DNA from 4 places in the Kitasatospora sp. cg17-2 genome. Region 4 is predicted to be linked to each of the others. Evidence: riboswitches for the same ligand, from Rfam matches in the RefSeq annotation. Region 4 holds a riboswitch; each other region holds the start of a gene.
What was found. A riboswitch is a leader RNA that binds a small molecule or an ion and turns the genes downstream of it on or off. The one in region 4 is predicted to bind cyclic di-AMP.
Positions count from the first base shown of each region.

Region 1: it holds a riboswitch for cyclic di-AMP, as region 4 does, so the genes downstream of both, ACW14Y_RS13510 (C40 family peptidase) here and ACW14Y_RS33190 (transglycosylase family protein) in region 4, are expected to answer to the same signal.
Region 2: it holds a riboswitch for cyclic di-AMP, as region 4 does, so the genes downstream of both, ACW14Y_RS32215 (glycoside hydrolase family 16 protein) here and ACW14Y_RS33190 (transglycosylase family protein) in region 4, are expected to answer to the same signal.
Region 3: it holds a riboswitch for cyclic di-AMP, as region 4 does, so the genes downstream of both, ACW14Y_RS19955 (M23 family metallopeptidase) here and ACW14Y_RS33190 (transglycosylase family protein) in region 4, are expected to answer to the same signal.

Region 1 covers NZ_CM132923.1:3,307,788-3,314,633, forward strand. Annotated here, with positions in the region: gene ACW14Y_RS13505 (C40 family peptidase) at 179-1,243, opposite strand; gene ACW14Y_RS13510 (C40 family peptidase) at 1,497-2,666, opposite strand; cyclic di-AMP (ydaO/yuaA leader) riboswitch at 2,677-2,833, opposite strand; gene ACW14Y_RS13515 (C40 family peptidase) at 3,173-4,216, opposite strand; gene ACW14Y_RS13520 (NYN domain-containing protein) at 4,429-5,730, opposite strand; gene ACW14Y_RS13525 (hypothetical protein) at 6,076-6,348, opposite strand; gene ACW14Y_RS13530 (rhomboid family intramembrane serine protease) at 6,550-6,846, shown strand, end outside.
Region 2 covers NZ_CM132923.1:7,645,875-7,652,720, reverse strand. Annotated here, with positions in the region: gene ACW14Y_RS32220 (hypothetical protein) at 74-697, shown strand; gene ACW14Y_RS32215 (glycoside hydrolase family 16 protein) at 726-1,952, opposite strand; cyclic di-AMP (ydaO/yuaA leader) riboswitch at 1,956-2,121, opposite strand; gene ACW14Y_RS32210 (MoaF-related domain-containing protein) at 2,444-2,773, shown strand; gene ACW14Y_RS32205 (alpha/beta hydrolase) at 2,835-3,983, opposite strand; gene ACW14Y_RS32200 (TetR/AcrR family transcriptional regulator) at 4,246-4,866, opposite strand; gene ACW14Y_RS32195 (SDR family NAD(P)-dependent oxidoreductase) at 5,040-5,804, shown strand; gene ACW14Y_RS32190 (phosphotriesterase family protein) at 5,881-6,810, opposite strand; gene ACW14Y_RS32185 (carboxymuconolactone decarboxylase family protein) at 6,807-6,846, opposite strand, start outside.
Region 3 covers NZ_CM132923.1:4,733,968-4,740,813, reverse strand. Annotated here, with positions in the region: gene ACW14Y_RS19980 (SpoIIE family protein phosphatase) at 1-1,121, opposite strand, end outside; tRNA gene ACW14Y_RS19975 (tRNA-Ile) at 1,313-1,386, shown strand; gene ACW14Y_RS19970 (TetR/AcrR family transcriptional regulator) at 1,471-2,037, opposite strand; gene ACW14Y_RS19965 (alpha/beta fold hydrolase) at 2,126-2,953, opposite strand; gene ACW14Y_RS19960 (YiaA/YiaB family inner membrane protein) at 3,061-3,351, opposite strand; cyclic di-AMP (ydaO/yuaA leader) riboswitch at 3,597-3,767, shown strand; gene ACW14Y_RS19955 (M23 family metallopeptidase) at 3,780-4,649, shown strand; gene ACW14Y_RS19950 (hypothetical protein) at 4,720-5,712, opposite strand; gene ACW14Y_RS19945 (GNAT family N-acetyltransferase) at 5,756-6,355, shown strand; gene ACW14Y_RS19940 (sensor domain-containing protein) at 6,481-6,846, shown strand, end outside.
Region 4 covers NZ_CM132923.1:7,871,364-7,878,209, reverse strand. Annotated here, with positions in the region: gene ACW14Y_RS33195 (hypothetical protein) at 1-1,839, opposite strand, end outside; cyclic di-AMP (ydaO/yuaA leader) riboswitch at 2,105-2,272, shown strand; gene ACW14Y_RS33190 (transglycosylase family protein) at 2,259-3,545, shown strand; gene ACW14Y_RS33185 (hypothetical protein) at 3,704-3,904, shown strand; gene ACW14Y_RS33180 (LacI family DNA-binding transcriptional regulator) at 3,962-4,981, opposite strand; gene ACW14Y_RS33175 (glycoside hydrolase family 13 protein) at 5,007-6,713, opposite strand; gene ACW14Y_RS33170 (sugar ABC transporter permease) at 6,770-6,846, opposite strand, start outside.

The DNA.
Region 1 (6,846 bases), 4.6 Mb from region 4:
CCCAGCGTCCGGGCCCGCTCCGCGAGTTGCGCCGAGACCTCGGCGTACTCGTCCGAGGCCGCCGCGGCGGGCCGCGCGGGGACGGCACCGGGGAGCGACAGCTGGGCGAGGCCGCCGGCCGCGAGCAGCAGGGCGGTGCGCCGGGAGAGGCCGCGGCCGCCGGCGGGGTCCGGGCGGCTCAGAGCCGGATCACCCCCGCGACCGGCATGGCGTTGACGCTCTCGTAGCGCACCCGGGCCCCCGGGTAGGGGGCGTGCACGATCACCCCGCCGCCGGCGTACATCCCGACGTGGTGCATGTCCCGGTAGAAGATCACCAGGTCTCCCGGCCGTGCTTCGGAGATGCTGACCCGCCGGCCGGCGAACGCCTGGGCCTGCGAGGTGCGCGGCAGGGTCACTCCGGCCTGCCGCCAGCTGTAGTACATCAGACCGGAACAGTCGAACGCCTTGGGCCCGGTGGATCCGTAGACGTAGGGCGAGCCGATCATCCGTACCGCGGCGGCCAGCGCGGCGCCGCCGCGCTCGGAGGCGGGCGGGGTGGTGCCGAGGTCGAGCCGGTCGGTGCCGCGGGTGGCGCGCTGCTCGGCCTCGCGGGCGTCCTGGGCGGTGAGCCGGGCGCGTTCGGTGGCGCCGAGGCTGTTGAGCAGCCGCTGCGCCTTGGCGAGCCGCTGCTGGATCTGCTGCTTGCCCTCGGCCAGCGCCCTGCGGGTCTCCTCCAGTTCGGAGAGCTTGGCCGAGGCCTCGGCCCGGCGCTGGTCGAGCACCCGCTGACGGCCCAGCACCTCGTGCAGGGTCTCGTTCTGCCGCTCGGCGGCCTGGTCGAGGGTGCGGGCCCGGGAGAGGTAGCCCTCCGGGTCGGTGGAGAGCATCAGCTGGACGGTCTGCGCCATCCCGCCGCCCCGGTACTCCGCCCCGGCCACCGTGGCGAGGTCGCCGCGCAGCTGGTTGAGCTCGTCCTGGGAGAGGGCGATCTGCTGCTGGAGCGTGCCGGTCTCGTGCTGGAGCCGCTGCTGGGCCTCCTGGGCGGCGTTGAACCGCTCCGAGGCCTGCTCGGCCTCGTCGTAGAGCTGCTCCACCTGGGCCTTGACGTCCTTGCGGTTGGCCGGGGCGTCGGGCGCGCCGGGAGCCGCCTGCGCGGTGCCGCCGGTCGCCACGCCCAGCACGGTGGTGGCCGCCGCGGTGAGCACCAGCGCCCGGGCGAGCGTGTGGACACCTGACAGCGGGGAACGGCGGTGCGCGGTCATCCGACGTCGGCTCCGATCCTGGGCCGGGACCCGCCGCCGCACCGGACCGTGCGGCTGTCGAAGCGGGCGTCCGGTGGCAGACGTTAGCGAGTCGGGGCAACCGTTTCCAAACCCCTCCGAACCCGAATATTCAGTCACCGATCGGACATCAGACCGGTTCGCCCGCCGGAGTTCCCGGTGACCGGGGGAAAGCCGCAGGCCCGGCCTCCCCTCGGGGGAGACCGGGCCTGCGAGGAGCCTGCCGACCCTGGGGTCAGAGGCGCACGATGGTGTTGACCGGCATGTTGGACGCCGACTCGTAGCGGACCGACGCGCCCGGCTTCGGGGCGTGGATGACCTGGCCGCCGCCGACGTAGATGCCGACGTGGTGGCGGTCGCCGTAGAAGATCACCAGGTCGCCGGGCTGGGCCTGGGAGATGTCCGAGCCGATCCGGGTACCGGCGTTGGCCTGCTCCTGCGAGGTGCGCGGCAGCGACACACCCGCCTGGGCGTACGCCCAGCCGGTGAGGCCGGAGCAGTCGAAGGAGTTCGGGCCGGTGGCGCCGTAGACGTACGGGGCGCCGAGCTTGCTCTCGGCGGCGGCGATCGCGGCGGCGGCGCGCGAGCCGTTGGCGGCGGGAGCGGCCGGCTTGGCCGCGGCGGCGGGAGCGGAGGCCGCCGGCGCCGACGCGGGCGCGCTCAGGTCGCTGCGGTTGGTGTCCCGGGTGGCGCGCTCGGCGTCCGCCTTCGCCTTGGCGGCCTTGGCGGCCTCGGCCTTCGCGGCGTCCGCCTTCGCCTTGGCCTCGGCGGCGGCCTTCTCCTCGGCCGCGCGGAGCGCCTGGCGCTCCTGCTCGGTGAGCGTGTTGAGCAGCTGCTGGGCCTTCGCCAGCTTGCCCTGGACCTCGTCCTTCGAGGTCTTCAGCTGCTGGGTGGTGGCCTCCAGCTCGCCGAGCTTGGTCTGGGTCTCGGTGCGGTCCTGGTCGAGCCTGCGCTGCTGCTCCTGGAGCTCCTTCAGCGCGCCGGACTGGGTGGAACCGGCCTGGTTCAGGGCGTCGGCCTGGCTGAGGAAGTTGTCCGGGCTGGAGGACAGCATCAGCTGGACGGTCTGCGATATGCCGCCGGTGCGGTACTGCTCACCGGCGATCTCGGAGAGGCCGCCCTGGGCCTCCGTCACCACGGACTGCTGGCGGGCCACCTTGTCCTGCAGCTCGGCGACCTGCTTCTGCAGCTCCTGCTGCTTGGCCTGGGCGCCGTTGTACTTCTCGGTCGCGACCTCGGCCTGCTCGTTGAGCTGGTCGACCTGCTCCTTGACCTGGTCCTTGGTCGGCGCGGGGTCGGCGTGGGCGCCGGACTGCGCGGAGAGGGCGACGGCAGCGGCGGCCAGACCGGTCATGATCGAGACCCGGGTGCGGCCGGCGGGCTTGGGACGACGATGGGACGCCACGAAGGCGGACTCCTTCTTCCTCATCCGCCTACCGGGTGAGCTGACGGGTTCGGGCGGAAGCGTGCCCTACGACGCCTCACCGTCCGCGCGAGCGGCCGACCTGGCGCCGATTCACCCCGGAGGAACGTGGTTCCCCGGCTCCGCTCCACAGCTGACCCCCGACTGCTGGGTCTGGTTCGGACGGGCACCTGAGGCCCCGCCCGGCTGCTTCGCGAACTCGGCGGCGAACCCCACCGCCACCCAGGCTGGGTGATCGACTGTGCGAGGTTCGAAGCACGACCCTAGTAACAGATCCGTGATCCGTTCAAATCCTTGTCAGAAAAAAGCCAGAAGAATACCCAAGTTCCTTTGTGAATATGACCGAGTGTGATCACATCCCCACATCAGGCTGATCATTTCCACCTGGACGGCCCAACGCCCGACCCAAACCCCAACGCCACCCCCGATCGGGGGTGGCGCTGATCACAGGGGCCGAAAACCGCCCCCGGGGGTGTCGTGGCGGGCCGTCAGACCCGGCGGATCGTGTTGATCGGCATGGCGTCGGCCTTCATCACCTTCACCACGTCACCGGTGTGCGGCGCGTGGACCACCATGCCGTTGCCGATGTACATACCGACGTGGCTGCGGTCGGGGCGGTAGATGATCAGGTCGCCCGGCTGGGCCTCGGCCAGCGAGGAGACCTTGCTGCCGTAGTTGCCCTGCGCCTGCGAGGTCCGCGGCAGCGAGACGCCGGCCTTCCCGTACGCCCAGACCATCAGGCCGGAGCAGTCGAAGGTGCTCGGACCCGTGGCACCCCAGACGTACGGAGAGCCCTGCTTGCCCATCGCGTTGGAGACCGCGGCCCCGGCCATGCCGCTGGCCTGCGGCAGGCTGCCCGGATCGGTGCGCTCGCTGCCGCGCGAGGCACGGTCGGACTGCTGCTGCGCCGCCTTCACGGCCGCGCGGTCGGCGGCGCTGAGCGAGTTCAGCAGGTCCTGGGCGTCCTTGAGCTTCTTGGCGACCTCGGCCTTGGACTGGTTCAGGTCCTTGGTCGTGGTGTCCAGCGAGGCCAGCACGGCGGCCGCCTCGACCTTCTGCTGGTCGAGCCGGCGCTGCTGGTCCTGCAGACCCTTGAGCGCCTCGGCCTGGCTGGAGCTGGCCTGCTGCACGCTGGAGGCCTTGTCCAGGTAGCCGGACGGGTCGGAGGTGAGCATCAGCTGGACGGACGGGTCGATGCCGCCGGTGCGGTACTGCTCGCCCGCCACCTCGGCCAGCCCCGCCTGAAGCTGGGTCATCTGCTCCTGGCCGCGGGCGACCTGGTCCTGGAGCTGGTCCGCCTGCTTGCGCAGCTGGTCGGCCCGCTCCTTGGCGCCGTTGAACCGCTCGGTGGCCTGCTCGGCCTCCTCGTTCAGCTGGTCGATCTGCGCCTTGACGTCGTCCTTCTTCGGGGACGGGCTCGGCGCTGCGTGGGCGGCGACCTGGGCGGAGAGAGCGACCGCGGTCGCAGCGGCCGCGGTGAGCACGGAGACCCGCGCGCGGCTCGGCTGCTTGGGACGGCGGTGGGAGGCCAAAAGGACCGGCTCCTTCTTCCAATGGCCTCACCCGATGGGGTGAGAATCCGGAAAATAGGTTTGACGCCAGACCCTAGTGAAGATCCACGTTTCGCGCCACTCCCACGATTGCCTGAACCTGCCGCCCGCACCCGGACTTCACGAAACCCGCACATGACCGCAATCCCGGCGCTGACCAGCCGTCATGACCGTCGGTGCGCGGCGTCCGGGAGCTACGGTCGGGCCAGCCGGTTCAGCAGCAGCACCGAGGCGACGGGGCGCGCGCCAGCCTTCCGCACGCCGTCCGCCACCTCCTTGTCCGCCGAGACCACCACCACCGGGCGGCCCTGCGGCTCCGCCCGGACCAGTCGGCGGATCAGCTCGTCCGCCGTCTCACCGGTCCGGCTGAACCGCACCCGCACCCCGCGCGGCGGCGCCATGATCACCGGCACGTCGAGGTCCTGGCCGTCGAACACACAGGTGACCTCCGCCTGGGTGCGCTGCGCCAGCATCGCCAGTCCGCCCAGCAGCCGGATCCGCTGCTGCTCCAGCGGCAGCGTCGGGTAGCCCGTCTTGGTGACGTTGTAGCCGTCCACCACCAGATGGACCTGCGGGATCGCCAGCAGCTGGTCCAGCAGCGCCGGGTCGTCCTCGGCCAGCCCGCGCCGGGCCACGTCGTGCGGCGAGGCCGCGCCCGGCACCACCGCCTCCACCAGGTCCGCCGGACGGATCTGGGAGACCGGCAGCGCCAGCTCCCGCTGGAGGCCCTGGGCCGACTGCAGCACGGTGTCCAGCAGCAGCCGCAGCCGCATGTCCTCGACCCCGCGCCCCTCGCGGGCGGAGCGCCGGCCCTGCTCGGCGGAGTTCTCCAGCTCCGTGACCCGGTGCCGAAGCCGCCGCGCCTCCGTCTCCGCGGCGCCGCGCTCGGCCGCCGCCTGCGCCCTGACCGCCTCCAGCTCGGCGGCGACCTTCCGGGTCTCCGCCTGCGCCCGACGGGTGTCGCTCTCCAGCGAACGCAGCCGCCGGCGCAGCGACTCGGCCTCCTTGCGGACGTCCTCCGACTCGGCCCGCTGCCGCTCCAGGTCGGACCGGGCCGTGGTCCGCAGCTCGGCCAGCTCGGCCTGGAGCTTCTCGACCAGCCGGGTCGCCTCGGCGACCGCGCCCTCGGTACCGGCCCGCTCGGCCTCCTCGCCGGCCTCGGCCACCAGCCGGCTCCACCCGGCGGAGCGCACCAGGTAGGCGGCCGCGGCCACGTCCATCGGGTCGGCGGCGCCCGGCACGGTGCCCGCCTCCAGGGCTCTGACCAGGTCCGGCTGCCCCAGCCGCAGCCGCTCCGCTATCCGCACCCGGAAGGCCGGCTCCGCCTCCAGCGCCGCGGCCAGCGCGGTCGCCGCGTACTTGGCCCGGCGGGCGGGGGTGAACTTGGCGTACTGGCGCAGCGACTGGGGCAGTTCGCCGAGCGGCAGACCGCCGAGCGCGTCGGAGGCCAGGCCGACCACCCGTCGGCGCACGCCCTCGGGGAGCGGCCGGTCCAGCGCCTCGGCCGACGCCCCGTCGGCCTCCGGCCCGGCTGCTCCGCCGTCCGCTGCCGCCGGCTCCTCACCGGCGCCGGACTCCTCACCCGCGGGCGCCTCCGCCGGGGCCTCGGTGCCGGAGGGGGCGGCCACGGCCGCGTCCGGCGCCTGCGCGTCCACAGCGGGCTGCCGCCCCTGCGGCCCGGCGGGCTCCTTCGCTGCGTCCACCACGTCCTCGGCTCCGATCCTGGTCCAGCGGGGTACGGCCCTCGGCCGCCACCCCCGTCACACTCCGCGTGTTCTCTCTGTATTGTCCCGTGCGGCGGGCGGCCACGCCGCTCACCGCCCACCGCACGGACCGGGCGGTCAGCCCTGCTCGGGAGCCTCGGCGGCCTCGGCCGCCTCCTCCGCGCCGGGACGGGCGACCAGCTCGACCTGGTCCACGGCGTTGCACCAGCGGCAGCGCACCGACTCCACGGTCTCGCTGAGCACCTGGGTCTCCTCGACCTTGGACTCGCCGGCCAGGTCGAAGTGGAGGAACTCGGTCACCCGGGCGGTCCGGGTCACGTCGAAGCGGGTCAGGTTTCCGCAGAGCGTGCAGCGCCAGCGCGTCTCGGCAGTCAGGGCGGGGACGGTCATCGGGGGTCCTCTCGGGTGGTCCCTGAACGGGCTCGGGCGCTCCCCCCGGAGCCCCGGCGTCGGCGGCGGGAGGCGGGAATGCCCGCCCCAAGCCTATTGCCTGGGGCAACCTTCCCGGCCACCGGCCGAGCACTCCCGGGCGGTAGCCCACCTGCCGTAACCGCGCGGTGCCCGCCCGGCACCGGGGGGATGCTGGAGCCCATGGCGATCCCGGTCCCCCACCCCGGCGCGCACCGCGGCCGACCGGCCGCCGCCGCTCCGGCCGTCTGCTACGCGCTGATCGCGCTGAACACCGCGGTCTTCCTGCTCGGACCGGCCGCGGGGCTCAACCCGCTCTACGGCCGGGACCAGGCCCGGGTCTGCGCCGAACAGCGCTACGAGCAGCGCTGGGGGGCCGTCCCCGCCGAACTCCTGACCGGTCACCCGCTGACCTCGGACCAACTGGCCGAGGCCCCCGAGCCGGTACCCGGCTGCCCGGCCTCGGCCACCCCCGGCAAG
Region 2 (6,846 bases), 230 kb from region 4:
CGTCGGCGACGCTGGTCCGGACGCGACCCGCGACGGCGCGGGGCGCTGGACACGAAGGGTTGGGTGAGCGGCGATGACCCGCAGCGGTTCCGTTCGGAGGCTTCTCGGCAGGTCGTTGGTGACGGGGTGCGTGGTGGCGGTGCTGGCCGCCGGACAGGCGGGGGCGGTCTGTCCGCCGGACGACAAGGCGTCCGCGCCCGGGGCGAGCGCCCCGGCGCCGGGGGCCGGTGACCCGGGCGCCGCGGCCCCGGGCACGACCGCCGACCCGGCGGTGGCGGCCCTGCCCTCGAACTCCGACCTCTACGTCGTCCGGATCGACCCGGACCCGGCCGCGCCCGGGGGCACCACCGTCCTGCACGCCTTCGTCGGCAACCTCGGCCCGGACCGGACCGCCTCGCCGTTCACCGTCGTGATCACCCTGCCCGAGGGTGTCACGGCCGAGCCGCCGTTCTTCCCGGAGAACTGCTACGAGTTCCAGAACGGCCACCGGGTGCGCTGCACCTTCCCGGCCGGTCTGCCGAAGTTCCGCAGCGCGACGGCGCTGATCCCGCTCCGGCTCTCCCCCGAGGTCCCCCTCGGCACGCTGGCCGGCGGCTACGTCGCGGTGCGCGGCGACGACGACCGGATCGAGAGCAACAACCGGCAGCCGTTCACGATCGAGGTCGTGGAGTCCACCGGTCCGAGGCCGATCGTCTGACCGTCGGCCCCGGACCGGTGGCCCGCTGCTAGCGGTAGACCCGGACGTAGTCCGCCGCGAAGGTGATCGGCGTGGTGCCCGAGGGCGCGGGGTGGTAGTTCCCCGCGCTCAGGGACAGGTTGAGGATCGGGTACGCCGTCCAGCCGGCCCCGACGCCCTTGCCGTCGGAGAAGACCTTGGCGCCGTTGATGTACCAGTCGACCGAGGTGGCCCCGTAGTGGGTGCCGACGGTGACCCACTGGTCGTGGGCGATCGCCTTGGCGTCGGTGACGTACAGGTGGCCCGGGTTGATGTGGTTGGTCAGCTCCAGCAGGTTCGGGTTGTCGCTGTGGTACTCGAAGGAGTCGATCTCCCCGTGGGTGCCGCTGGTGCTGTTCCACGTCCACAGCGCCGGCCAGGCTCCGGTGCCGGCCGGGAGCTTGACCCGGGTCTCGATGTAGTCCCCGACCTTCACCTTGAAGCCCTCGCTGGAGTACTCGGTGGTGAGCAGCCCGGTGTCCCAGGCCTGCTTGCCGTTCTCCAGCGTGTGCGCGCTCGGCCGGGCGGTGAAGGTGGCGACGCCGCCGGAGACGGCGACGTTGTTCTTGTTCAGCCAGTCGAGCTTGTTGTCGTTCGGGTTGTGGTCGCCGTAGTGGTAGGAGCTGCTCCGGTCGGCCGTCCAGCGGGAGCCCAGGGCGAGGCTGTCGAAGTCGTCGGACCAGGTCAGCTTCTTGCCCGCGACCGGGGCACCCGTGGCGGGGGTGGTGGGCGTCGGGGTGGGGGTCGGCGTCGGCGTCGGCGTCGGGGTGGTGGTGCCGGAGACGACCAGCTGCCGGGAGGGCAGGTTGTGCCAGCCGCCGGTGCTGTCCTGCCAGAAGCCGAACTGGGTGTAGGTGCCGGCCGCCAGAGTGCGGGTACCGGTGGTGATCGACAGGCCCGCCGGGCACACCTGGACGTTGCTCCTGTTCCCAGGGAAGTCGAGGTTCTTCCCGGCCGCGTCGCGCAGGCCGACGCCGACGGTCTTCGCGGTGAAGCAGGACGAGGAGTGCAGGGTCAGCGAGGCGGCGGACGCCTTGCCCGCGACCATGGTGGCCGGGGTGAGCTTGTCCTGGGTGACGGTCGGCAGGGTGGCGGCCTGGGCGCCGGTCACGGCGGGGACGCCGAGCAGGCCGGCGCCGGTGACGGCGAGCGCCCCGGTGGCGGCGAGGGCGGCGGTGCGGCCGCGCCGGGAGGGGCGGGCATGGCGGGGCGCGGAGCGCGGGGCAGGCTTCTGCATGGCAGTGGTCCTCTGCGACGCCTGCGAGGTGAGCTGTCGGGTTCGGGCGCGAGGTTGCCCGGCCGTCCGGAGAGCGGCTTCACCCCTAGCCACGACTCGCACGCGTTGAGCGCGCGGCCGGGCACTGACCTGGGTCCCCCGCTCCCGTCCGCTGTGGTGCTCGATTGCCGGCCGGCGGGTGGACGGGACTCGGCGTCCCGACGGCGGGGCTCCGCTGTGGCGGAAGCCTCTGCAGGCTAGGCAGGCCGTCCGCGCACGGACAACCTTCCGGGGGTGGTTGTCGCGCAGCTCACACCGCCGCCCCGGCCCCCGGGGCGGCGGTTCCAGGTGGCCGCGGTGGCCGGGCTGGCCGCGGTGGCGGGTCCGGCGGGGAAAGTGCGCCACGGAGGCGGGGTGGTCGGATAGGTTGGAGATCCATCCGCGCCCGGAACCGTCCGGGTCGCAGCGAGCACCACGACAGCACGTCCAGAGACGAGGAGACCCGCCCCGCCATGACCGCGTCCCCGCCCGCCTTCGCCGGCCGTACCTTCCTGTTCCGGGTCGACAACGGCGCGGCGTTCCGCAACGCGTACTCGGCCGACGGCAAGCGGCTGCGCTGGGAGGGCCTCGGCGAGTCGGCGGGCCAGTGGGAGGACGTCTCCCTGCACGTCGCCGAGGTCGGCCCGCAGCTCTACTTCGTCAGCTGGACCGAGGTGAGCGGCATCACCGTGAGCCACGTCATGGACCTGGCCCGGATGACGGTCCGCGCGTTCTGGACGTACGAGGGCGAGGGCGGCCGGGTCGGCGAGCTGCACACCGGCACCCTGGAGCAGGTGGCCTGAGCGCCCGACCCCGCGGACACCTGTCCGTGCGGTCGGGCCGACCGGCCGACGGCCCGCACGGTCAGGCCGACGGGCTCGCGGCCGGGACGGTCAGGCGCTGGGAGATCCACTCCAGTGAGGACGGGAGCAGCTTGCTCCAGGTCTCGAAGTTGTGGCCTCCGGTCTCCAGCATGCTGTAGGAGACCTTCATCGGGCCGTGCGCGGCGGCCACGAACGCCTCGGTCTCGCGCCGGTAGTCGCCGTCGCCCTCCCGGGTGCCGGCCAGCAGCACGGAGACCGCGGGCTGCGGCAGGTTCTTGAGACGCCACATCAGGTCGGCCTCGTCGCGGCGCCGTTCGCTGCCGCCGAAGAGGTCCCCGGTGCTCGGGTCGTCGGCCGCCCGGTAGTAGCCGGAGAGCGAGACCGCCGTCGGGAACACCTCGGGGTGACGCATCGCCAGCTTGAGGGCGCAGTAGCCGCCGGTGGAGTTGCCCATGAACGCCCAGGCCCGCGGGTCGGCCGAGACCCGGTAGGTCGCCTGGACCGCCGAGGGCACGTCCTTGGTGAAGTAGGTCTCGGACTGCGCGGCACCCGGGATGTCCTCGCACTCGGTGTCCCGGGGCAGCGCCGGCGAGGGGGTCACCAGCACCAGCACGGTCGGCTGCATCCGCCCCTCCTGGAGCAGCTTCAGCGCCGCGCCCGGGTAGTTGAGGCGGGTGACGAGGTTCTTGGCGATGCCGGGGAAGCCGGTGCTGACGACCAGGACCGGGAACTGCTTCTGCTCGTACTCGGGCTGGAAGTACTGCGGCGGCAGGTAGACGTACCCCTCGGTGGAGAGCCGGGTGGTGGCGCCGTCGATGCGGACCTCGCGGATCTCGCCGGACTTGTCGCGGTCGCGGCCGAGCGCCCCGCCGCCCTGGACCTCGGCGTGGCCGATGGTCTCGACGCGCAGCCGGCCGGAGGCGTCCACCTTGTTGTGGATGACCACCGGCCCGCTGTCGCCGGTGCCCAGCAGGTCGTCCCAGCTGCTGTAGAACGCGAAGTAGTTGTTGGCGACCAGCCCGAGCGCGGCGAGCACGGCCAGCTGGGTGACGAGCAGGGCGCCGATCCGGCCGAGGACGGCCTTCCAGTTCCGCTTCGACAGTCTCGGCCACAGCCAGACCGTCCCGACCATCGCCGCGACGGCGACCAGAACGGTCAGTGCCAGCACCTTGTGGCTCGTCAGACCCATGTCGTGTTTGCTCCCACGCCTCGTACTCCCCCGCCCCCGGGGGAAGGACACCCGGGAGGGCCGCCCCGGTTCCCCCGTCCACCGCGGGGCTCCGTCGCCGAGGCGCGACCACCCAGCGTAGCCGCTCCGGAGTGCCCGCCGCCCCCGCCGACCAGCGGTGACGCCATCGGTCTTGAGGAGGAGAAGCGCGCCGTGGGGGTGTGCTTCGAGCCGCTGGCCGCACCTGTCGCGGCCGCCGCGGCGGGGGGTGACGGAGGCGGCGTCAGTTGACGCGGGTCCACAGGTCGAGGCCGGCGGTGAGTTCGCGCATGCAGCGGGCACCGAGTTCGCGCGGCGAACCGGGGCCGGTGGCCGGGGCGCCGGAGCGGGCCCACTGCTCCAGCGCGACCCGGATCGCGGCGGTGGCGGCGGCCGCGGCGAGCCGGATCTCCAGCACATCGGTCCCGGGCGGGCAGCGGTCGGTGATCGCGGCCCGCAGCCGCTCCTCGGAATCGGCGTGCACCCGCTGCCAGACGGTGGCCAGCCGGGGGTCGCGCAGCAGGTCGCGGGTCCAGCGCAGGGCCTCGGCGGCGGGCGCGTCGGACGGGCTCAGGGACTCCGCCGCCGAACGCTCCAGCGCCTCGCGGACCGGCAGGTCGGCGGCGCTCTCCGTGAACAGCCGCACCCAGCGTTCGCCGCCGGCCGCGAGCAGCGGGGCGACGGCGTCCTCCTTCTCCGAGAAGTAGCGGTAGAAGGTGCGCAGCGAGATGCCGGAGGCGGTGGCGATCTCCTCGGCGGTGGTCGCCTCGGCCCCGCGGGCGGCGAACAGCTCGGCCGCGGCCTGGGCGATCTCCAGCCGGGTGCTCTCGCGGCGGCGCTGGTTCAGGGTCGGACGTCCGGTCACGGGCTCAGCGTACGCGGACGAAGGGATCGGTGACATCTCACGTCGGTTGGGCACGCCGAGCCCTTTTGGCATGTCGAGCCCTTTTGGCGTGTCGAGACTTTTTGGCACGACGTGCCATTCAGGCGTACCGTGTCATCGAGGTCGAGAGACCACGAACGGAACGGAGAACCACCATGGAGCGCTTCGAGGGACGGAACGTCCTGATCACCGGCGGCGGCTCGGGCATCGGCCGGGCCACCGTGCACCGGATCCTCGCCGAGGGCGGCCGGGTCGTCGCCGTCGACGTCAGCGAGGACGGCCTGAGGTCCACCCTGGACCGCGCCACCGCCGACGGCACCGCCGACCGCCTCACCACGGCGGTGCTGGACGTGTCGGACGAGGCCGCCGTACGGGCCGTGGTGGCCGGGGCGGTCGACGGGCTCGGCGGTCTGGACGTCCTGGTCAACGCGGCCGGCATCCTGCGCTCCGCCCACACCCACGAGACGAGCCTGGACTTCTGGAACCGGATCGTGGCGGTCAACCTGACCGGCACCTTCCTGATGACCCGGGAGGCGCTGCCCGCGCTGCTCGCCGGCGGCAGGGGTGTGGTGGTGAACTTCAGCTCCACCTCCGCCGCCTTCGCCCACCCCTACATGGCCGCCTACGCCGCGACCAAGGGCGGCATCCAGTCCTTCACCCACGCGATCGCCGCCGAGTACGCCAAGCAGGGACTGCGGGCGGTGTGCGTCGCGCCGGGCAGCATCGACAGCGGCATGACCAACAACCCGGGCCTGCCGGCGGACGCGGACCTCGGCCTGCTCGCCAAGCTCTCGCCCGCGCTCGGGCAGGGCTTCGCCGGGCCGGAGACCGTCGCCGGGGTGATCGCCATGCTCGCCTCGGACGACGGCGCCTTCGTCACCGGGACGGAGCTGCGGATCGACGGCGGCACGCACATGTGACACCGGCGGGGTCCGCGGCCCCGGACGGCGACCCCGGGCGGCGGCGGACGGCGGCCCCGGGCGGCGGTGGCGGGGCTCAGCCCCGCCACTCCACCGCGAACGCGCGGGCCGGGTTGGCGGTGAGGATGCCGTGCGGGACCTCGGGGCCGAACTCCCGGGCCAGCCGGGGCGCGAGGGCGGTGAGCAGGTGCGTGGGCCCGGGGGCGGAACGGGCGCTACGGGTGGTGGTGTCGCCGCCGAGGAGCAGTCGGTCGCCGAACCCGGCCTCCACCAGGGCCGCCACCGTGTCGAACAGGTGGTGGTCGCTCGCGTGGTTGGCCCGCGAGGGGCCGTCCAGGGCCACGAAGGCGCCCCGCGCGGCGAGTTCACGGTGCAGCCGGAGGTCCGGGAACCGGTTGAGGTGCCCGAGGACCACCCGCTCGGGCGGCACGCCGTACCGCTCGCAGAGCAGGTCGAGGACGTCGGGTGCGGCGGTGCCGAGTTCGTGGTGCACGGCGATCGGCGCCCCGGTCGCGTGGTGCGCCTCGGCGGCCGCCGCCATCACCCGGCGGGTGTGCGGGTCGAGGCCGTGGTAGTCGCCCGCCACCTTGATCAGCCCGGCGCGGACGCCCTCGGGGGCGCCCCGCAGCCCGGTGGTCAGCTCGGCGGTGAAGAAGCCCGCCAGCCCCTCGTACCGCCGGTCGAGGTCCGCCGGATCGTAGTGGACCGCCTGGTGGAGCCCGGTGGCCGCGACCAGGTGGACCCCGGTCGCCCGGGAGAGCCCGGGGAGCGCGTCGGCCCGCCGCCCCATCCCGGCCGGCGTCCACTGGACGAACGCCCGGCCGCCGGCGGCCGCGAAGCCCCGCAGCACCGCCTCGGCCGCGGCGGGATCGTCCAGCTCCTCCCCCGGCAGCCTGGGGCTGCGCAGGAAGAGGTGGTCGTGGGCGTCGCAGACGCCGAGTTCGGCCGGATCGAGGTCGCCGAGGACGGTGCGGACGGTGCGGACGCGGGTGCCGGGGTTGCTCACTCCGCCGCTCCCCCGGTCCGGGGCGTCCCCGGGGCG
Region 3 (6,846 bases), 3.1 Mb from region 4:
GGGGCGGACGGGGTGCCCGGGGCGCCCTCGGCGGACGGGGCCGGGGACCGTCCGCCGGCCCGCCCGTCCCCGGGCGGGCGTTCGCCGGGGGCCCGGCCGTGGTCGAGATCGGCGATCAGGCCGGCGATCCGCACCGGACGGCGGTGCACGTCCCGCATCACCTCGCCGGTCTCCTCGATCCGGATCACCCCGCCGCCCCGGCGCGGCACCCGGTAGCGCAGCCGGTACGGGCCGCCGGTGGCCAGCGCCTCGGCCATGGCGGCCTGGACGTCGGGGAGGTCCTCGGGGTGGACCACGAGGTCCAGGGAGGGCGCGGGGGAGGTGCCGCCGCCCTCCGGCGCCGGCCGGCCGACCAGCCGCAGCGCCTGGGCGTCCCAGTGGGTCTCGCCGGTGACCAGGTCGCGCTCGAAGGCCCCGTGCCCGGAGGCCCGGACGGCGAGCGAGAGCATCGAGTGGGCGGTCGCGGCGGCCGGGTCGCCGACGCCGGCGCACAGGCCGGGGCGCACCCCGTCGGCCGCACCCCGGTCCGAGCGCCCCTCGGGCCCCGGGTGCCCCCCGGGCCCGGCGTGTCCCCCGGTTCCGTCCGCTCCGCCGAGTGCCCCGGTGCCGGCCCTGGCGTGCTCCAGCAGGTAACCGAGCCGGTGCCCGCAGGCGTCCGCGAGGGTCTCCAGCACGTCGAGGTCGCGCCGGGGGACCGTTCCCCGGTGGGCGAGCGCGAGGGCGAGGACGCCCAGCGGCCGGGTGTCGACGACCATCGGCAGGGTGGCGACGGCGACCATCCCGGTGCCCATCCCGGCGTTCCGGTTCGGATAGTCGGCGCTGGTGCGTTCGGGGCTCAGCAGATAGGGGCGGCGCAGCCGCAGGGCCATCGCGGCGGGCAGGTCGCCGGCCGGATCGACCACGCTGTAGCGCTCGTGGGCCCAGTCGGGCAGGCCGTGGGAGGCGGTGAGCCGGAGCATTCCGGCGGAGTCCAGCAGGTAGAGCGCCGAGCCCTCACCGGTGATCCAGCTCGGGCCCTCGGCCAGGACGGTACCGAGCAGTTCGGCGGCGCCGGCGCAGCCCAGCAATAAGCGGACGCAGCGCATGGCACTGCGCGCGGTGGGGCTGCTGCGCGGGTCCACGGGATGGCCGGCCTCTCCGGTGCCTTATGGGGCAGTTAATTCTTAATACCTTATTTCTTAATCGGGTGAGGGGAGAGTCGAACGGTGTGCGCCGGGGTGCCCCGGCCGCCTGGTGTGCGTGGGTCCCCGCCGGGTCCGGTACCCTTCTCCGTACGACGTGCCGCCCCCGCGGTGGCGGGTCGTGTCGGCGCGGGGCTATAGCTCAGACGGTTAGAGCGCTTCCCTGATAAGGAAGAGGCCACAGGTTCAAGTCCTGTTAGCCCCACACCAGTCCGAAGGGCCCGGAGCAGCACGCTCCGGGCCCTTCGGCGTTCCCGCGCCGCTTCCGTCGGCTCTGCGCCGGTCGGGCTCAGCGGGGCCAGTCGCGCAGCCCGGCGGTCATGACGGTGATCATCCGCTCCTGGGTCTCCCCGAGGTCCTCGGCGAGCTGGAAGGCGCCGGCGGTCGACAGCGCGGCGAAGCCGTGGGCCAGCGAGCGGAAGGTGCGGGCCGCGTGGATCGCCTCGGAGCCCTCCAGCCCGTACCCGCGCAGCACCGCGACGATCACCCCGACCAGCCGGGCGGCCGCGGCCGTCAGGTCCTCGTCCGGCCGCGGCGCCTGCGGCAGCGCGGCGTACCGGTACGGGCGCTCGGTGGCGTACGCGTGGTAGGCCCGCAGGACGGCGGCGACCGCCTCGTCCCCGCTCCGGCCGAGCGCGGCCCCGGCGAGCCGGTCGGCCAGCTCCTCGGTGACCCGGACGGCGATCAGCCGGCGCAGTTCGGCCAGTCCGCCGCTGACGTGCTTGTAGAGCGACGGGGTGGCGACCTTGGCGCGGGCGGCGACGGCGGCCAGGGTGAGGGACTCGGGGCCCTGCTCGTCGACGATGGCGAGGGCGTGGTCGACGACCTGCTCGGGGGTGAGTCCGACTCGGGGCATCGTGGGTCTCCTGGTGGGCGTGGTGGGTCGGCGGGCGTGGTGGGTCGGCGGACGGGGGCAGCGGCGGGCGGGGACGGCGCGGACGGCGTCAGGCCAGCTCGGCGAGGAAGCCCAGCAGGGCCCCGGCGGTGGCCTCCGGGTGGTCGGCCATCGGGTAGTGCCCGGCGCCCTCCACCATCACCTTGCGCGCCCCGAGCGCGGCGGCCTGCCGGTCGGCGACCAGCTCCGGGTCGCCGAAGTCGGGGTCCTTGGAACCCATCACCACCAGCGCCGGGCAGCGCACGGCCGAGGTCCAGCCGACGGGCGAGGAGTCGCCGTGCACATAGCCGCGGGTGGCGGCCCGCCGGCCCGGGGTGCGCAGCGCGGAGACCAGTCCGGCCACGTACTCCTCGTGGTCGGCGGGCTTGGGGCCGGGGAAGGCGGCCTTGCGCAGGTAGAGCCCCCAGAACGCGGGCGAGCGCACCAGCAGCGCGCCCATCGCCCGGACCATCGCCCGCTGCAGGGCGGTCGGCGGCACGTTCTCGACGAAGGCGTCGATCAGGACGATCCCGGCGACCCGCCCGGGGGCGTCCGCGGCGGCTCTGACCACGCTGGCGCCGGTGTAGGAGTTGCCCGCCAGCACGGCCCGGTCGATGCCCAGGTGGTCCAGCAGGGCGAGCACGTCGCCGGCGATCGCGGCGGGGGAGTAGTCCTCCCAGAGGATCGAGGACTCGCCGAAGCCGCGCAGGTCCATGGTGATCACCCGGCGGCCGGCGGCGGTCAGCAGCGGGCGCAGGTGCCGGTACGCGGCCCGGCTGTCGAGCATCCCGGGGAGCAGGACGACGGGGGCGCCGTCGCCGTGCCCGGTGTCGTCGAAGGCGATCCGGCCACCGGGAAGGTCGAGGTAGCGGGTGGCGGGGGCGATGGTGCCGTTCATGGGAGCCTCCTCGGGGCGGGTCGTCGGCGAGCGCCGATAGCCATAAAGCTAAGGCTAATAGCCTTAGCCGTCAAGCCCTCCCGAGCGGCGGTCCGCGCCCGGGCCGGTCAGACTCCCTCCACCTTGAACGGGTCGTGCTCGGTCAGCAGCTTGTCCAGCCGGGCCTGGTCGACCCTGGTGACGAGATCGGTGGTCTCCTGCCGGTCCCGGACCACCTTGGCCAGGGTGAACGCGGAGGTGACCGTCCAGAGCAGGCCGACGGCGAGGAAGGCCCTGGTCCACGGCTCGACCGGGAGGAAGGCGATCCCGAAGCCGAGGGCGGCGCCGGAGAGGGCGAAGGACAGGACGGCCTGGATGTAGTAGGCGGCCGTGGTGCGTGACTGCATCGGTGCGCTCATGGCGCCCAGAATGGCCGCGCGCTCCCGGCTGCACATGAGTAGTCGTACTCAGATGGGACCCCGTTCGTTGACGTCCTCTCACGTTCGGTAGTGTCAGGTGTCATCAAACGTCACAAATCGCCCATCGGGCCGCGTAGCGTCCGATCCGTGTCCGGTCGTCACCAACGGATGGCTTGGAATCGGGGGACTCTCGGATTAACGTTTGATAACGCAGCGCGGTCCGCAACGCCGTACCCAGACGGCACCGTGCGCCGTCGCCTAATCCCGCCGGCCGGCCTCCGGGCAGGCCATGGGAGCCGGGGAACCATGTTCCTTGGGGTGAATCGGCAGGGTCAGGGCACCGCCCGGGCTCAGCCGTAGGAGACCTTCCTGCTCCGAACCCGTCAGCTAACCCGGTAGGCGCGAAGGAAGGAAAGGAGCGCGCCTCCGTGGCGTCGACGCACACCCAGGCACACCCGTCCGGGTCCTCCACCGGCACCCAGCTGCTCGACCATCCCGGCCCGTTCGCTGGCCACGGCCCCTTCGGCGGCCCTGCCGACGAGAGCGCCCCGCCGGTCGCCGACACCAGTCGGCACCGGATGCCCCGTCAGACCCGCGGCACCGCGCCGCTGCTCGGCGTCACCGCCGTCGCCGCCACCCTGGGCGCGACCGGCTTCGCCTCCGCCACCCCGGCCGCCGCGCCCGCCGTGGAGAGCCCCGACGAGACCCCGGTCGCGCTCTCCGCCGACCCCGGCCTCGCGCTCGCCGCCCGGATCCAGCAGCAGGCCGACAGCCAGCGCACCGCGGCCGAGGAGACGGCCCGGGTCCAGGCCGCCCAGGAGGCCGAGGCCAAGCGCGCCGCCCAGGTCGCCCAGCAGGAGCAGGCCAGGCGCACCGCCGAGGAGGCCGAGAAGGCCAAGCTCGCGGCCATCAAGCTGCCCGTGCGCGACTACCGGCTCTCCGCCCACTACGGCCAGAGCGCGCGCTACTGGGCGCACCTGCACACCGGCCTCGACTTCGCCGCCGACCAGGGCGAACCCGTCTACGCGGTCGGCCAGGGCACCATCACCTCGGCCGGCTGGGCCGGCGCCTACGGCTACCGGATCGTCGAGACCCTGCCCGACGGCACCGAGATCTGGTACTGCCACCTCTCCTCGATCATCAAGGGCTCCGGCAAGGTCCTCCCCGGCCAGCAGATCGGCAAGGTCGGCGCGACCGGCAACGTCACCGGCGCCCACCTGCACGTCGAGGTCCGCCCCGGCGGCGGCGCCCCGGTCGACCCGGAGACCTGGTTCGAGCAGCGCGGCGTCACCCCCTGACCCCGCCTCCCCCCGAACAGGACGAGGGGCCCCGGCCGCACCGGCCGGGGCCCCTCGCCGTCCTCCGCGCCTACTCCGGCGCCGGTTCCTCCCCGGCCCCGGTCGGCCACTCGCCGTCCGCCGGCCAGTCCCCGTCCGCGGGCTCCTCGCCGTCCGCCGGCCAGTCCCCGTCCGCCGACTCCTCCGCCCAGGCCGCGTCCAGCCCGGCCAGATAGGCCTCGATCTCCGCCGGCCCCGGCTCCGGCGCCAGCTCCGGGAACTCCGCCACCAGCAGCTCCGGCAGCCCCGGCACCGTCCAGGTGCCGGCCAGCTCCAGCGCCGCCAGCGCCGCCGCCTCCTCGAACGCCCCGAAGTCCCCGGCCAGCTCCTCCGGCATCGGCCGGCCGAGCGCCGTCAGCTCGGCCAGGTTCCGGTAGCTGCGCCGCATCAGCCCCTGCTCCAGCAGCCGCCGCGCGCCGTCCGTCGCCATCCCGACCGCCAGCGTCCGGCCGCCGGCCTCCCAGCCGCCGTCGTCCACCGGGTCCAGCGTGCCGTCCGTCTCCAGCGCCGTGAACGCCGCCGTCCGCTCCTCCTCCGGCAGCTCCCGGAACCCCTCCAGCCAGGCCCGCACCGCCGCCCCGTCCGCGGTGTCCACCCCGGCCGCGCGCAGCAGCAGTGTGTACAGCCGGGGCCAGGTCACCAGGTCCGCCCGGCGCAGCAGTCCGGCCGCCACCTCGCCCTGCCACTCGGCCTCCGCGTGCAGCCGCTCCTGCCGCTTGGCGTTCAGCCGCTTCGCCGCCCGCCGGTGGTCGATCAGCAGCCGCACCGCCGCGCCGTACGCGAGCGGGTCCTGCCCCGGCTCCGGCTGGACGTACAGGTACAGCCGCTCGTACAGCAGGTGCTCCACCGCGGCGGAGGTGAGTTCGGGCCAGCCGTCGTGCATCCTGCCCTCGCCCAGCTCCAACAACGCCAGCACCGCTCGCAGCGGGCCCTCGGCGACCGGCTCGCGGCCCTCCGCCTCCGCCCAAACGAGCAGCTCGGCGGCCTTGGTGCGCGGGGCGAGCCGCAGGTCTTCGTCTTCCATAACCACGAACCGTAACCGCTGGTCGCGGGTAGGGTCGGGAGCCATGGTCCCCGTTCGACTCACCGGCCCCCGGCTTGCCGTTCGCGAGTTCCACCACACCCCCGAGGACGTGGCCGCGCTGCACGCCGTGTTCGGCGACCCGGAGGCCACCCGCTACCTCCCGTTCGCCCCGCGCGACCTGGAGACCTGCGACGACCAGGTCGCCCAGTTCGTCGAGGAGGCCGAGAAGGAGCACCGGGAGGTCTACCGGCTCGCCGTCACCCGCCGCGCCGACGCCGAGGACCCGGCCCGCGCCGTCCCGATCGGCAACGCCGCGCTCGGCCTCGTCCCGTACCGCGCCGCCACCATCGGCTACGCGCTGCGCCGCGACGTCTGGGGCTCCGGCTACGCGGGCGAGCTGGTCGCCCTGCTGCGCGACTTCGCCTTCGGCCCGCTCGGCGTGCACCGGCTGGAGGCCCGGGTGGACGTCGACAACACCGCCTCGATCCGGGTGCTGGAGCGGGCCGGTTTCCGGCTGGAGGGCCGGGTCCGGCACGACTACCGGGGCCCGGACGGCTGGCGCGACGCCCGGCAGTACGCCCTGCTCGCCGACGACCCGCCGACCGGGGACGCGGTGCAGGGGGGACCGCTGCAGGGGGGATAGCCCCACCCCCGGTTCGCCGGGGAACCGGATGTCCGGCGGGCGCGCGTTTTGACAGGCTTCAGGGGTCGGCGGGAGACGCCCGACGAGCCCGAACCGCGACCGACCCGAGGGACCGTGACCCGGCCATGAGCACCCACACCATGCAGCGCAGCGAGTACGAGGCGTACGACGGCCAGACCGGGTACGCCAAGGACGACGCCGGAGACCACCGCCCCGGCGCCGCGCACCGCACCGAGGAGCCGCCGTACGCCTGGCGGGCGCCGTTCAGCTCCTACTTCTACCGGGAGGTCGGCTACACGCTGACCGGTCTGCCGGTGGCGATCCTGGGCTTCGTCACCGCCGTCGCGCTGTTCGCCCTGGGCGTCGGCACCTTCGTGACGGTGCTGGGTCTGCCGATCCTGGCCGGTCTGACCACCGCGGCCCGGGGCTTCGGGCGGCTGGAGCGGGCCCGGGTCCGCGGCCTGCTGGCCCTGGACGTCCCCGGTCCGGCC
Region 4 (6,846 bases):
GCTGCGCCCGGCGGCGTCGATCAGCAGCCCGTCGAAGTTGCTGCCCCGGTCCCGGCCGAGCGCGTGCAGCGCCACTCCCCCGCCGGCGTTCCCGTACAGCACGCTCGCGGTGTAGTCGAAGTCGTTGAGGTAGGCGCCGTGCTCGATGCCCCAGCCGCCGTTGTGGTAGGCGGCGAACTCGGTGACCACGTGGTGCCGCTGGGCGTTGAGCCAGACGAAGATGCCGTCCTGCAGGTTGTTGTGGGCCAGGCAGCGCTGGAAGGTCCAGACGCCCTCGCTGTTCTCCGGCCACTCGAAGCCCGAGGCGCCGGTGGCGCCCTGCACCCCGACGGCGACGCAGTCCACGGCCTTGCCGCCGGTGCCCGCGCCGAGGTTGAAGCCGGTCAGCCGGTAGGCCCGGGGGTTGGGTTCGAGCAGGGTGCGGGAGGCGACGCAGGACTCGTAGACGATGTCGTCGGAGGGCTGCTGGGGGGTGCGGGTGTCCAGCGGGCCGTCCCACCAGTAGGCGTCCTCCCAGGTCTCGTGGCTGACGCAGCTGCGGAAGGTGATGCCGTGGCTGGCGTGCGGCACGAACGCATGGCTGCCCGCGTCGCGGACGACCACGCCCTCGACCACGGTGCCCCGGGTGGCGTCGCCGAGCCGGTGGAAGTGCAGTCCGTACCGGCCGAGCACCGGCGCGGTGACGGGCGCGGTGCCGTCCGGGCCCCGCCAGGTCTCCTTGGTGTCGGCGCGCGGTCCGACCCAGCGCAGCGCGGTGTGCCGGACGTCGGCCCGGCGGGTGCTGGTGAGGTGGACGTGGGCGCGGCCCTTGGCGCTGCCCTCGACCCGGACGCTGCGGGTGAGGTTGAGCAGTTCGGCACCGACCGTGACGCCCCCTCCGGCGGCGACCCTGGGGTGCGGGTACTTGAGCGGGGTGGTCAGGGTGACGGTGGTTCCGCTGACGGACCGGACGGTGACGAGGTCGTAGGCGGCGGCGAAGCCGTCCTGGTCGGGCGGGCCGGTCGGGGTGACGGCCAGTTCGTCGCCGGGGAGCCAGCCGGCGGGCGGGGCCGCCAGGTTGACGACGGTGTCGCCGGCCCTGAGCTCTCGCTCGGCGCGGACCCAGGCGGTCTTGGCGGCGCCGTCCAGCCGCAGGTAGCCGGCGCCGGTGACCCAGAGGCCCACATCGGTGTCGACCACTTTCATGCCGTCACCCTGGAAGCGCTTCTCGTCGACGGTGGGGAAGCGGAGGGTGTGGACCCGGTCGCCGTCGGGGGCGAGGGCGAGGGCGCCGCGGATCTCGACGTTGCCCGCGGCGGCGAGGGTGAGGGTGCGGTCGGCGGCGAAGGTGAGACTGCCGCCCGGCTCGACCAGCAGGGAGCCGACCTCGGCGTCGGTGTCGAGCAGGACCTTGTCGGTGATCCGGACGGCGCTGCGCGGTCCGGGCGGGCTGCCGCCCCAGCCGGCCCGGTCGGACCAGCGGCGGCCGCCCTGGTCGACGGTGGGCGCGGGGGCGGGCTGCTCGGGGGGCCCGGTGCCCGGGGCGGCGGTGCCCGGCGGGGCGGCGCCGTGGCCGCCGTCCTGGCCCATCGGGGCGCCCTCCCCGGGCGGGCCGGAGCCGACGACGGCGGCCGGGGTGACCAGCCGGGTCTCGCCGCTCAGCGAACGGCGCAGGACCTCCTCGCCGCTGATCGCCGCGAAGGCGGTGCCGACGGCCAGCCAGCGCAGTAATGCGCGGCGGGTTACGGGAGTTCGGGGTGGTTCGGGCGGGATGTCCGCTCTGCGATGTTTTGCCCTGCGGTGCGCCCCGCGCGGCCTGGTGGCCGGACGGGCGGCGTCCGGGTCCTCGTCGATGCCCATCGGTGCGTAGCCCTCCCCCCGGGCGGCTGCGTCTGCGCCGGCATGGTGCCGACGCTCTGAAGCATAGGCAGTTGTGTTGGCCATGACGGGCGTTGCCGGAAATCGGTCATTTCTGATCATGAAGGACAGCGGTTCAGCACGTCTTTCGTAAACTGTGACGGTCATCACACATGTTTGCGGTTTGAAGCCGCCTCTGCTTAACGTGCTCCCCGTTCGTGGCCACACGGACCCAGCCCGTCCGCGACGCCGAGTCCTGCCGTCGGGCGTGCTGGCAGCGCAATACATCACGGCAGGAGCGGGGGAACCACAGGTAGTTCGCCCAGGACCGGTCCTCGGACCGGACCCGGGCTAGGGGTGAAGCCGCGTCCACAGCGCGGCCGGGCAACTCCGGCCCGAATCCGACAGCTCACCTCGCAGGCGTGGGAGAGGACCACGTCTTCATGCTGCCCACCAACGGCACCCGTCTGTCCGGCCGTACCCGTCGCGCGATCGCCGCCCTCGGCGTCGCGGGCATCGGCCTCACCGTCCCCTGCCTCACCGCCGGCACCGCCTCGGCCGCCTCCGTCGCCACCTGGGACAAGGTCGCCCAGTGCGAGAGCACCGGCAACTGGAGCATCAACACCGGCAACGGCTTCTACGGCGGCCTCCAGTTCACCAACTCCACCTGGGCCGAGTTCGGCGGCACCTCCTTCGCCGCCCGGGCCGACCTCGCCACCAAGGACCAGCAGATAGCGATCGCCGAGAAGGTGCTCGCCGTGCAGGGCCCCGGCGCCTGGCCGGTCTGCTCGGTCCAGGCCGGTCTGACCAAGGGCGGCACCCCCGCCGCCGTGGACACCTCCGCGACCACCGCGCCGGCCGCCAAGACCCCGGCCCCGGCTCCGGCCCCCGCCACCAAGCCCGCCGCCAAGCCGGCCGAGAAGCCGGCCGCCAAGCCCGAGAACCCGGCCCCGGCCGCCTCCGACGCCGCCCAGCAGCGCACCGGCGCCCAGGACTGGCAGAAGTGGCACCGCCAGGCGGGCCAGGAGGCCTCCGCCGACTACACCGTGGTCGCCGGCGACTGGCTCTCCTCCATCGCCGACAAGAACAACGTCCAGGGCGGCTGGGAGCGGCTGTACGAGCTCAACCGCTCCACCCTGTCCGAGGGCCCGCACAGCATCTACCCGGGCCAGCACCTGACCCTCGGCGACCGCGCCGGGGCGAAGGCTCCGGCCGCCGACAGGTCCGGCCAGGGCTTCGACTGGTTCAACCGCGCCAAGGACGCCCAGAACGGCTCCGGGACGGCCGCCGAGCCCGCCGCCGACACCACCGCGAAGGCCGAGACCCCGGCCCCCGCCCCGGCCGCCACGGGCAGCATGGCCGCCGCCGTCTCCTTCGCCCAGTCGAAGGTCGGCCAGGCCTACGTCTACGGCGGCACCGGCAACGGCGGCTGGGACTGCTCCGGCCTGACCCAGGCCGCGCTGCGGGCCGCGGGCGTCTCCGTCCCGCGCGTCGCCGCCGACCAGGCCGCCGCGTCCACGCACGTCTCGCTGGACTCGCTCAAGGCGGGCGACCTGCTGTTCTGGTCCAACAACGGCCAGGACTCCGGCGTCTACCACGTCGCGCTCTACATCGGCGACGGCAAGTACGTCGAGGCCGCCAACCCGAGCTCGGGCGTCCGGCTCCAGACCGTCGCCAACTGGGCGCCGGACTTCGCCGGCCGGGTCTGATCCGGTAGTACCTCGGCCCCCGGGAGAGTCGTCGCTCCTCGCCCGGGGGCCGAGGCCTGCCCCGGTGCGGCCCCGCCGCGATCACCGTTCCGGACAACCATGGTCAAAGGCCCGCCCCGGCGGGCATGCTGCTGCTCTGCACCCGAGGAGGAGTCACCATGGCCCAGGTCACCGTCTCGCTCGACGCCAATCTCGCCATCGACGCGATGATGCTGTCCGGCACCAGGAACCCGCAGGACGCCGTCGAACTGATCCTCCGCGACTTCCTGGAGCGGGGCCGGCGCACCGGGGCCCGCACCGGTGACGCCGCCGACGGCCACCGGGTCACCCCGGACCGGCCCACCGCCCAGGAGGGCTGAGCGGAACGCCGAGGGGCCCCGGGAGCGGATCGCTCCCGGGGCCCTCGTGGTGTCTCCTCAGCGCGCGCGGCCGCCGGTCGAGCCGCGCATCACCAGCTCCGGCTGGAACATGAACTCCCCGCGCTGGACGGCGTTCCCGCCGACCTCCTCCAGCAGGGCGTCCACCGCCGCGGTGGCCATCGCCTCCACCGGCTGGCGCACGGTGGTCAGCGGCGGCTCGGTGAAAGCTATCAGCGGCGAGTCGTCGAAGCCGACCACCGAGACGTCCTGCGGCACCGCCAGGCCCCGCTGACGGACCGCCCGGATCGCGCCCAGCGCCATCATGTCGCTGCCGCAGACGATCGCCGTGCAGCCCTTGTCCAGCAGCGCCCCGGCCGCCGCGTGCCCGCCCTCCACACTGAACAGCGTGTGCCGGACGAGCTCCTCGGCCTCCTCCCGGGTGTGCCCGAGCACCTCCCGCAGGGCCGCCGTGAAGCCCTCGATCTTGCGCAGCACCGGCACGTACCGCCGCTGCCCGACGGCCAGCCCGATCCGCTCGTGGCCGAGTTCGGCCAGGTGCTGGACGGCCATCCACATCGCGGCCCGGTCGTCCGGCGAGATGAACGGCGCGTCGATCTTCTCGCTGTAGCCGTTGATCAGCACGAACGGCACCCCGCGCCCGGCCAGCCGGGCGTAGCGGTCGTGGTCGGCGGTGCTGTCGGCGTGCAGGCCGGAGACGAAGACGATGCCCGCCACGCCCCGGTCGACCAGCATCTCGACCAGTTCGTCCTCGGTGGAACCGCCCGGGGTCTGGGTGCAGAGCACCGGCGTGTAGCCGTGCCGGCTCAGCGCCTGCTCGATCACCTGGGCCAGCGCCGGGAAGATCGGGTTGCTCAGTTCCGGGGTGATCAGTCCGATCAGCCCGGCACTGCGCTGGCGCAGCCGGGTCGGCCGCTCGTAGCCGAGCACGTCCAGCGCCGCCAGCACGGTCTGCCGGGTGGTGGCGGAGACGTTCGCCTTGCCGTTGAGCACGCGGGAGACGGTGGCCTCGCTGACCCCCGCCTGCGCCGCGATGTCTGAGAGTCGCGCCGTAGTCACGGTCCCAGAGCCTATTGCAACCACGTCAGACCGCCCACCAGTCGGTGCTGTCCGCGGCCAGCACCGCCTCGCCGTCGACGACCCGGGGGTCGGCGCCGGCGGAGGTCAGCAGCAGCCGGCCGGGCGCCGGTATCGCGACCGGGGCGCCGGTGGTGTTGACGGTGCACACGAAGGAGCCGCGGCGGAAGGCCAGGGTGCCCTCGGGGCTCTCCAGCCACTCGACCTCCCGGCCGGCGCCGAGGTCGTCGCGGTCCCGGCGCAGGGCCAGCGCGGAGCGGTACAGCTCCAGGGTGGAGGTCGGGTCGCCGGTCTGCGCCTCGACGCTGAGCGCGGCCCACTCGGCGGGCTGCGGCAGCCAGGACGGGCCGCCGGCGTCCGGGCCGAAGCCGTACGGGGCCTCGGTGCCGGACCACGGGATCGGGACCCGGCAGCCGTCGCGGTAGCCGTCCTGGCCGGCCTGGCGGAAGAACGACGGGTCCTGGCGGACCTCGTCGGGCAGGTCGGTGACGTCCGGCAGGCCGAGCTCCTCGCCCTGGTAGACGTAGGCGGAGCCGGGCAGGGCGAGCATCAGCAGGGTCGCGGCGCGGGCGCGGCGCAGGCCGAGCGCCCGGTCGCCGGGGGTGCGGATCTGGGTGCCGAGGCCGGGCGGGTTGGCGAACCGGGTGGCGTGCCGGGTGACGTCGTGGTTGGAGAGCACCCAGGTGGTGGGGGCGTCGACCGGGCGCATCGAGTCGAGCGAGAGGTCGATCACGCCGCGCAGCTCGGCGGCGTCCCAGGAGGTACCCAGGTACTGGAAGTTGAAGGCCTGGTGCAGTTCGTCGGGGCGGACGTAGTTGGCGGTGCGCTCGACGGTCGGGGTCCAGGCCTCGGCGACGCCGATCCGCTGGCCGGGGTACTCGTCGAGGATCCTGCGCCAGCTGCGGTAGATCTCGTGCACGCCGTCCTGGTCGAAGAACGGCATGACGTCGTTGCCGAGCAGCTTGAGCTGGTCGCCGCCGCCGAGGTCGGGCAGGCCGGGGGCCTTGACCAGGCCGTGGGCGACGTCGATCCGGAAGCCGTCGACGCCCATGTCCAGCCAGAACCGCAGGATGGAGCGGAACTCGTCGGCGACGGCCGGGCTGTCCCAGTCGAAGTCGGGCTGCTCGGGGGCGAACAGGTGCAGGTACCAGTCGCCGGGGGTGCCGTCCGGGTTCTCCGAGCGGGTCCAGGCCGGGCCGCCGAAGATGGACTCCCAGTCGTTGGGCGGCAGTTCGCCGTTCTCGCCCTTGCCGGGACGGAAGTGGTAGCGCTCGCGCAGCGGGGAGCCGGGGCCCTCGCGCAGGGCGCGCTGGAACCACTCGTGCTGGTCCGAGGAGTGGTTGGGGACGAGGTCCACGATGATCCGCAGGCCCAGCGCGTGGGCGTCGCGGATCAGCGCGTCGGCGTCCAGCAGGGTGCCGAACATCGGGTCCACCGCCCGGTAGTCGGCCACGTCGTAGCCGGCGTCGGCCTGCGGGGAGGCGTAGAACGGCGACAGCCAGACGGCGTCCACGCCGAGGTCGCGCAGGTAGGGCAGACGGCTGCGGATGCCGGGCAGGTCGCCCATGCCGTCGCCGTTGGAGTCGGCGAAACTGCGCGGGTACACCTGGTAGATGACCGCGTCCCGCCACCAGCCTCTGTCCGCGCCGGCGCCGGCCTCGTGAGCGGTGGCGTCGGCGGCGGGCCGGGAGGTGTCGGCCAGGTTCTGGGTCATGGACGGTATCCCTTGGGGGTGGAGGAGGAGCGGTCAGGAGGTGCGGGCGCCGACGGTCAGGACTTCGAGGCGCCGGCGGTCAGCCCGGTCACCAGGTGGCGCTGCACCAGGTAGAAGAGGACCGAGGAGGGGA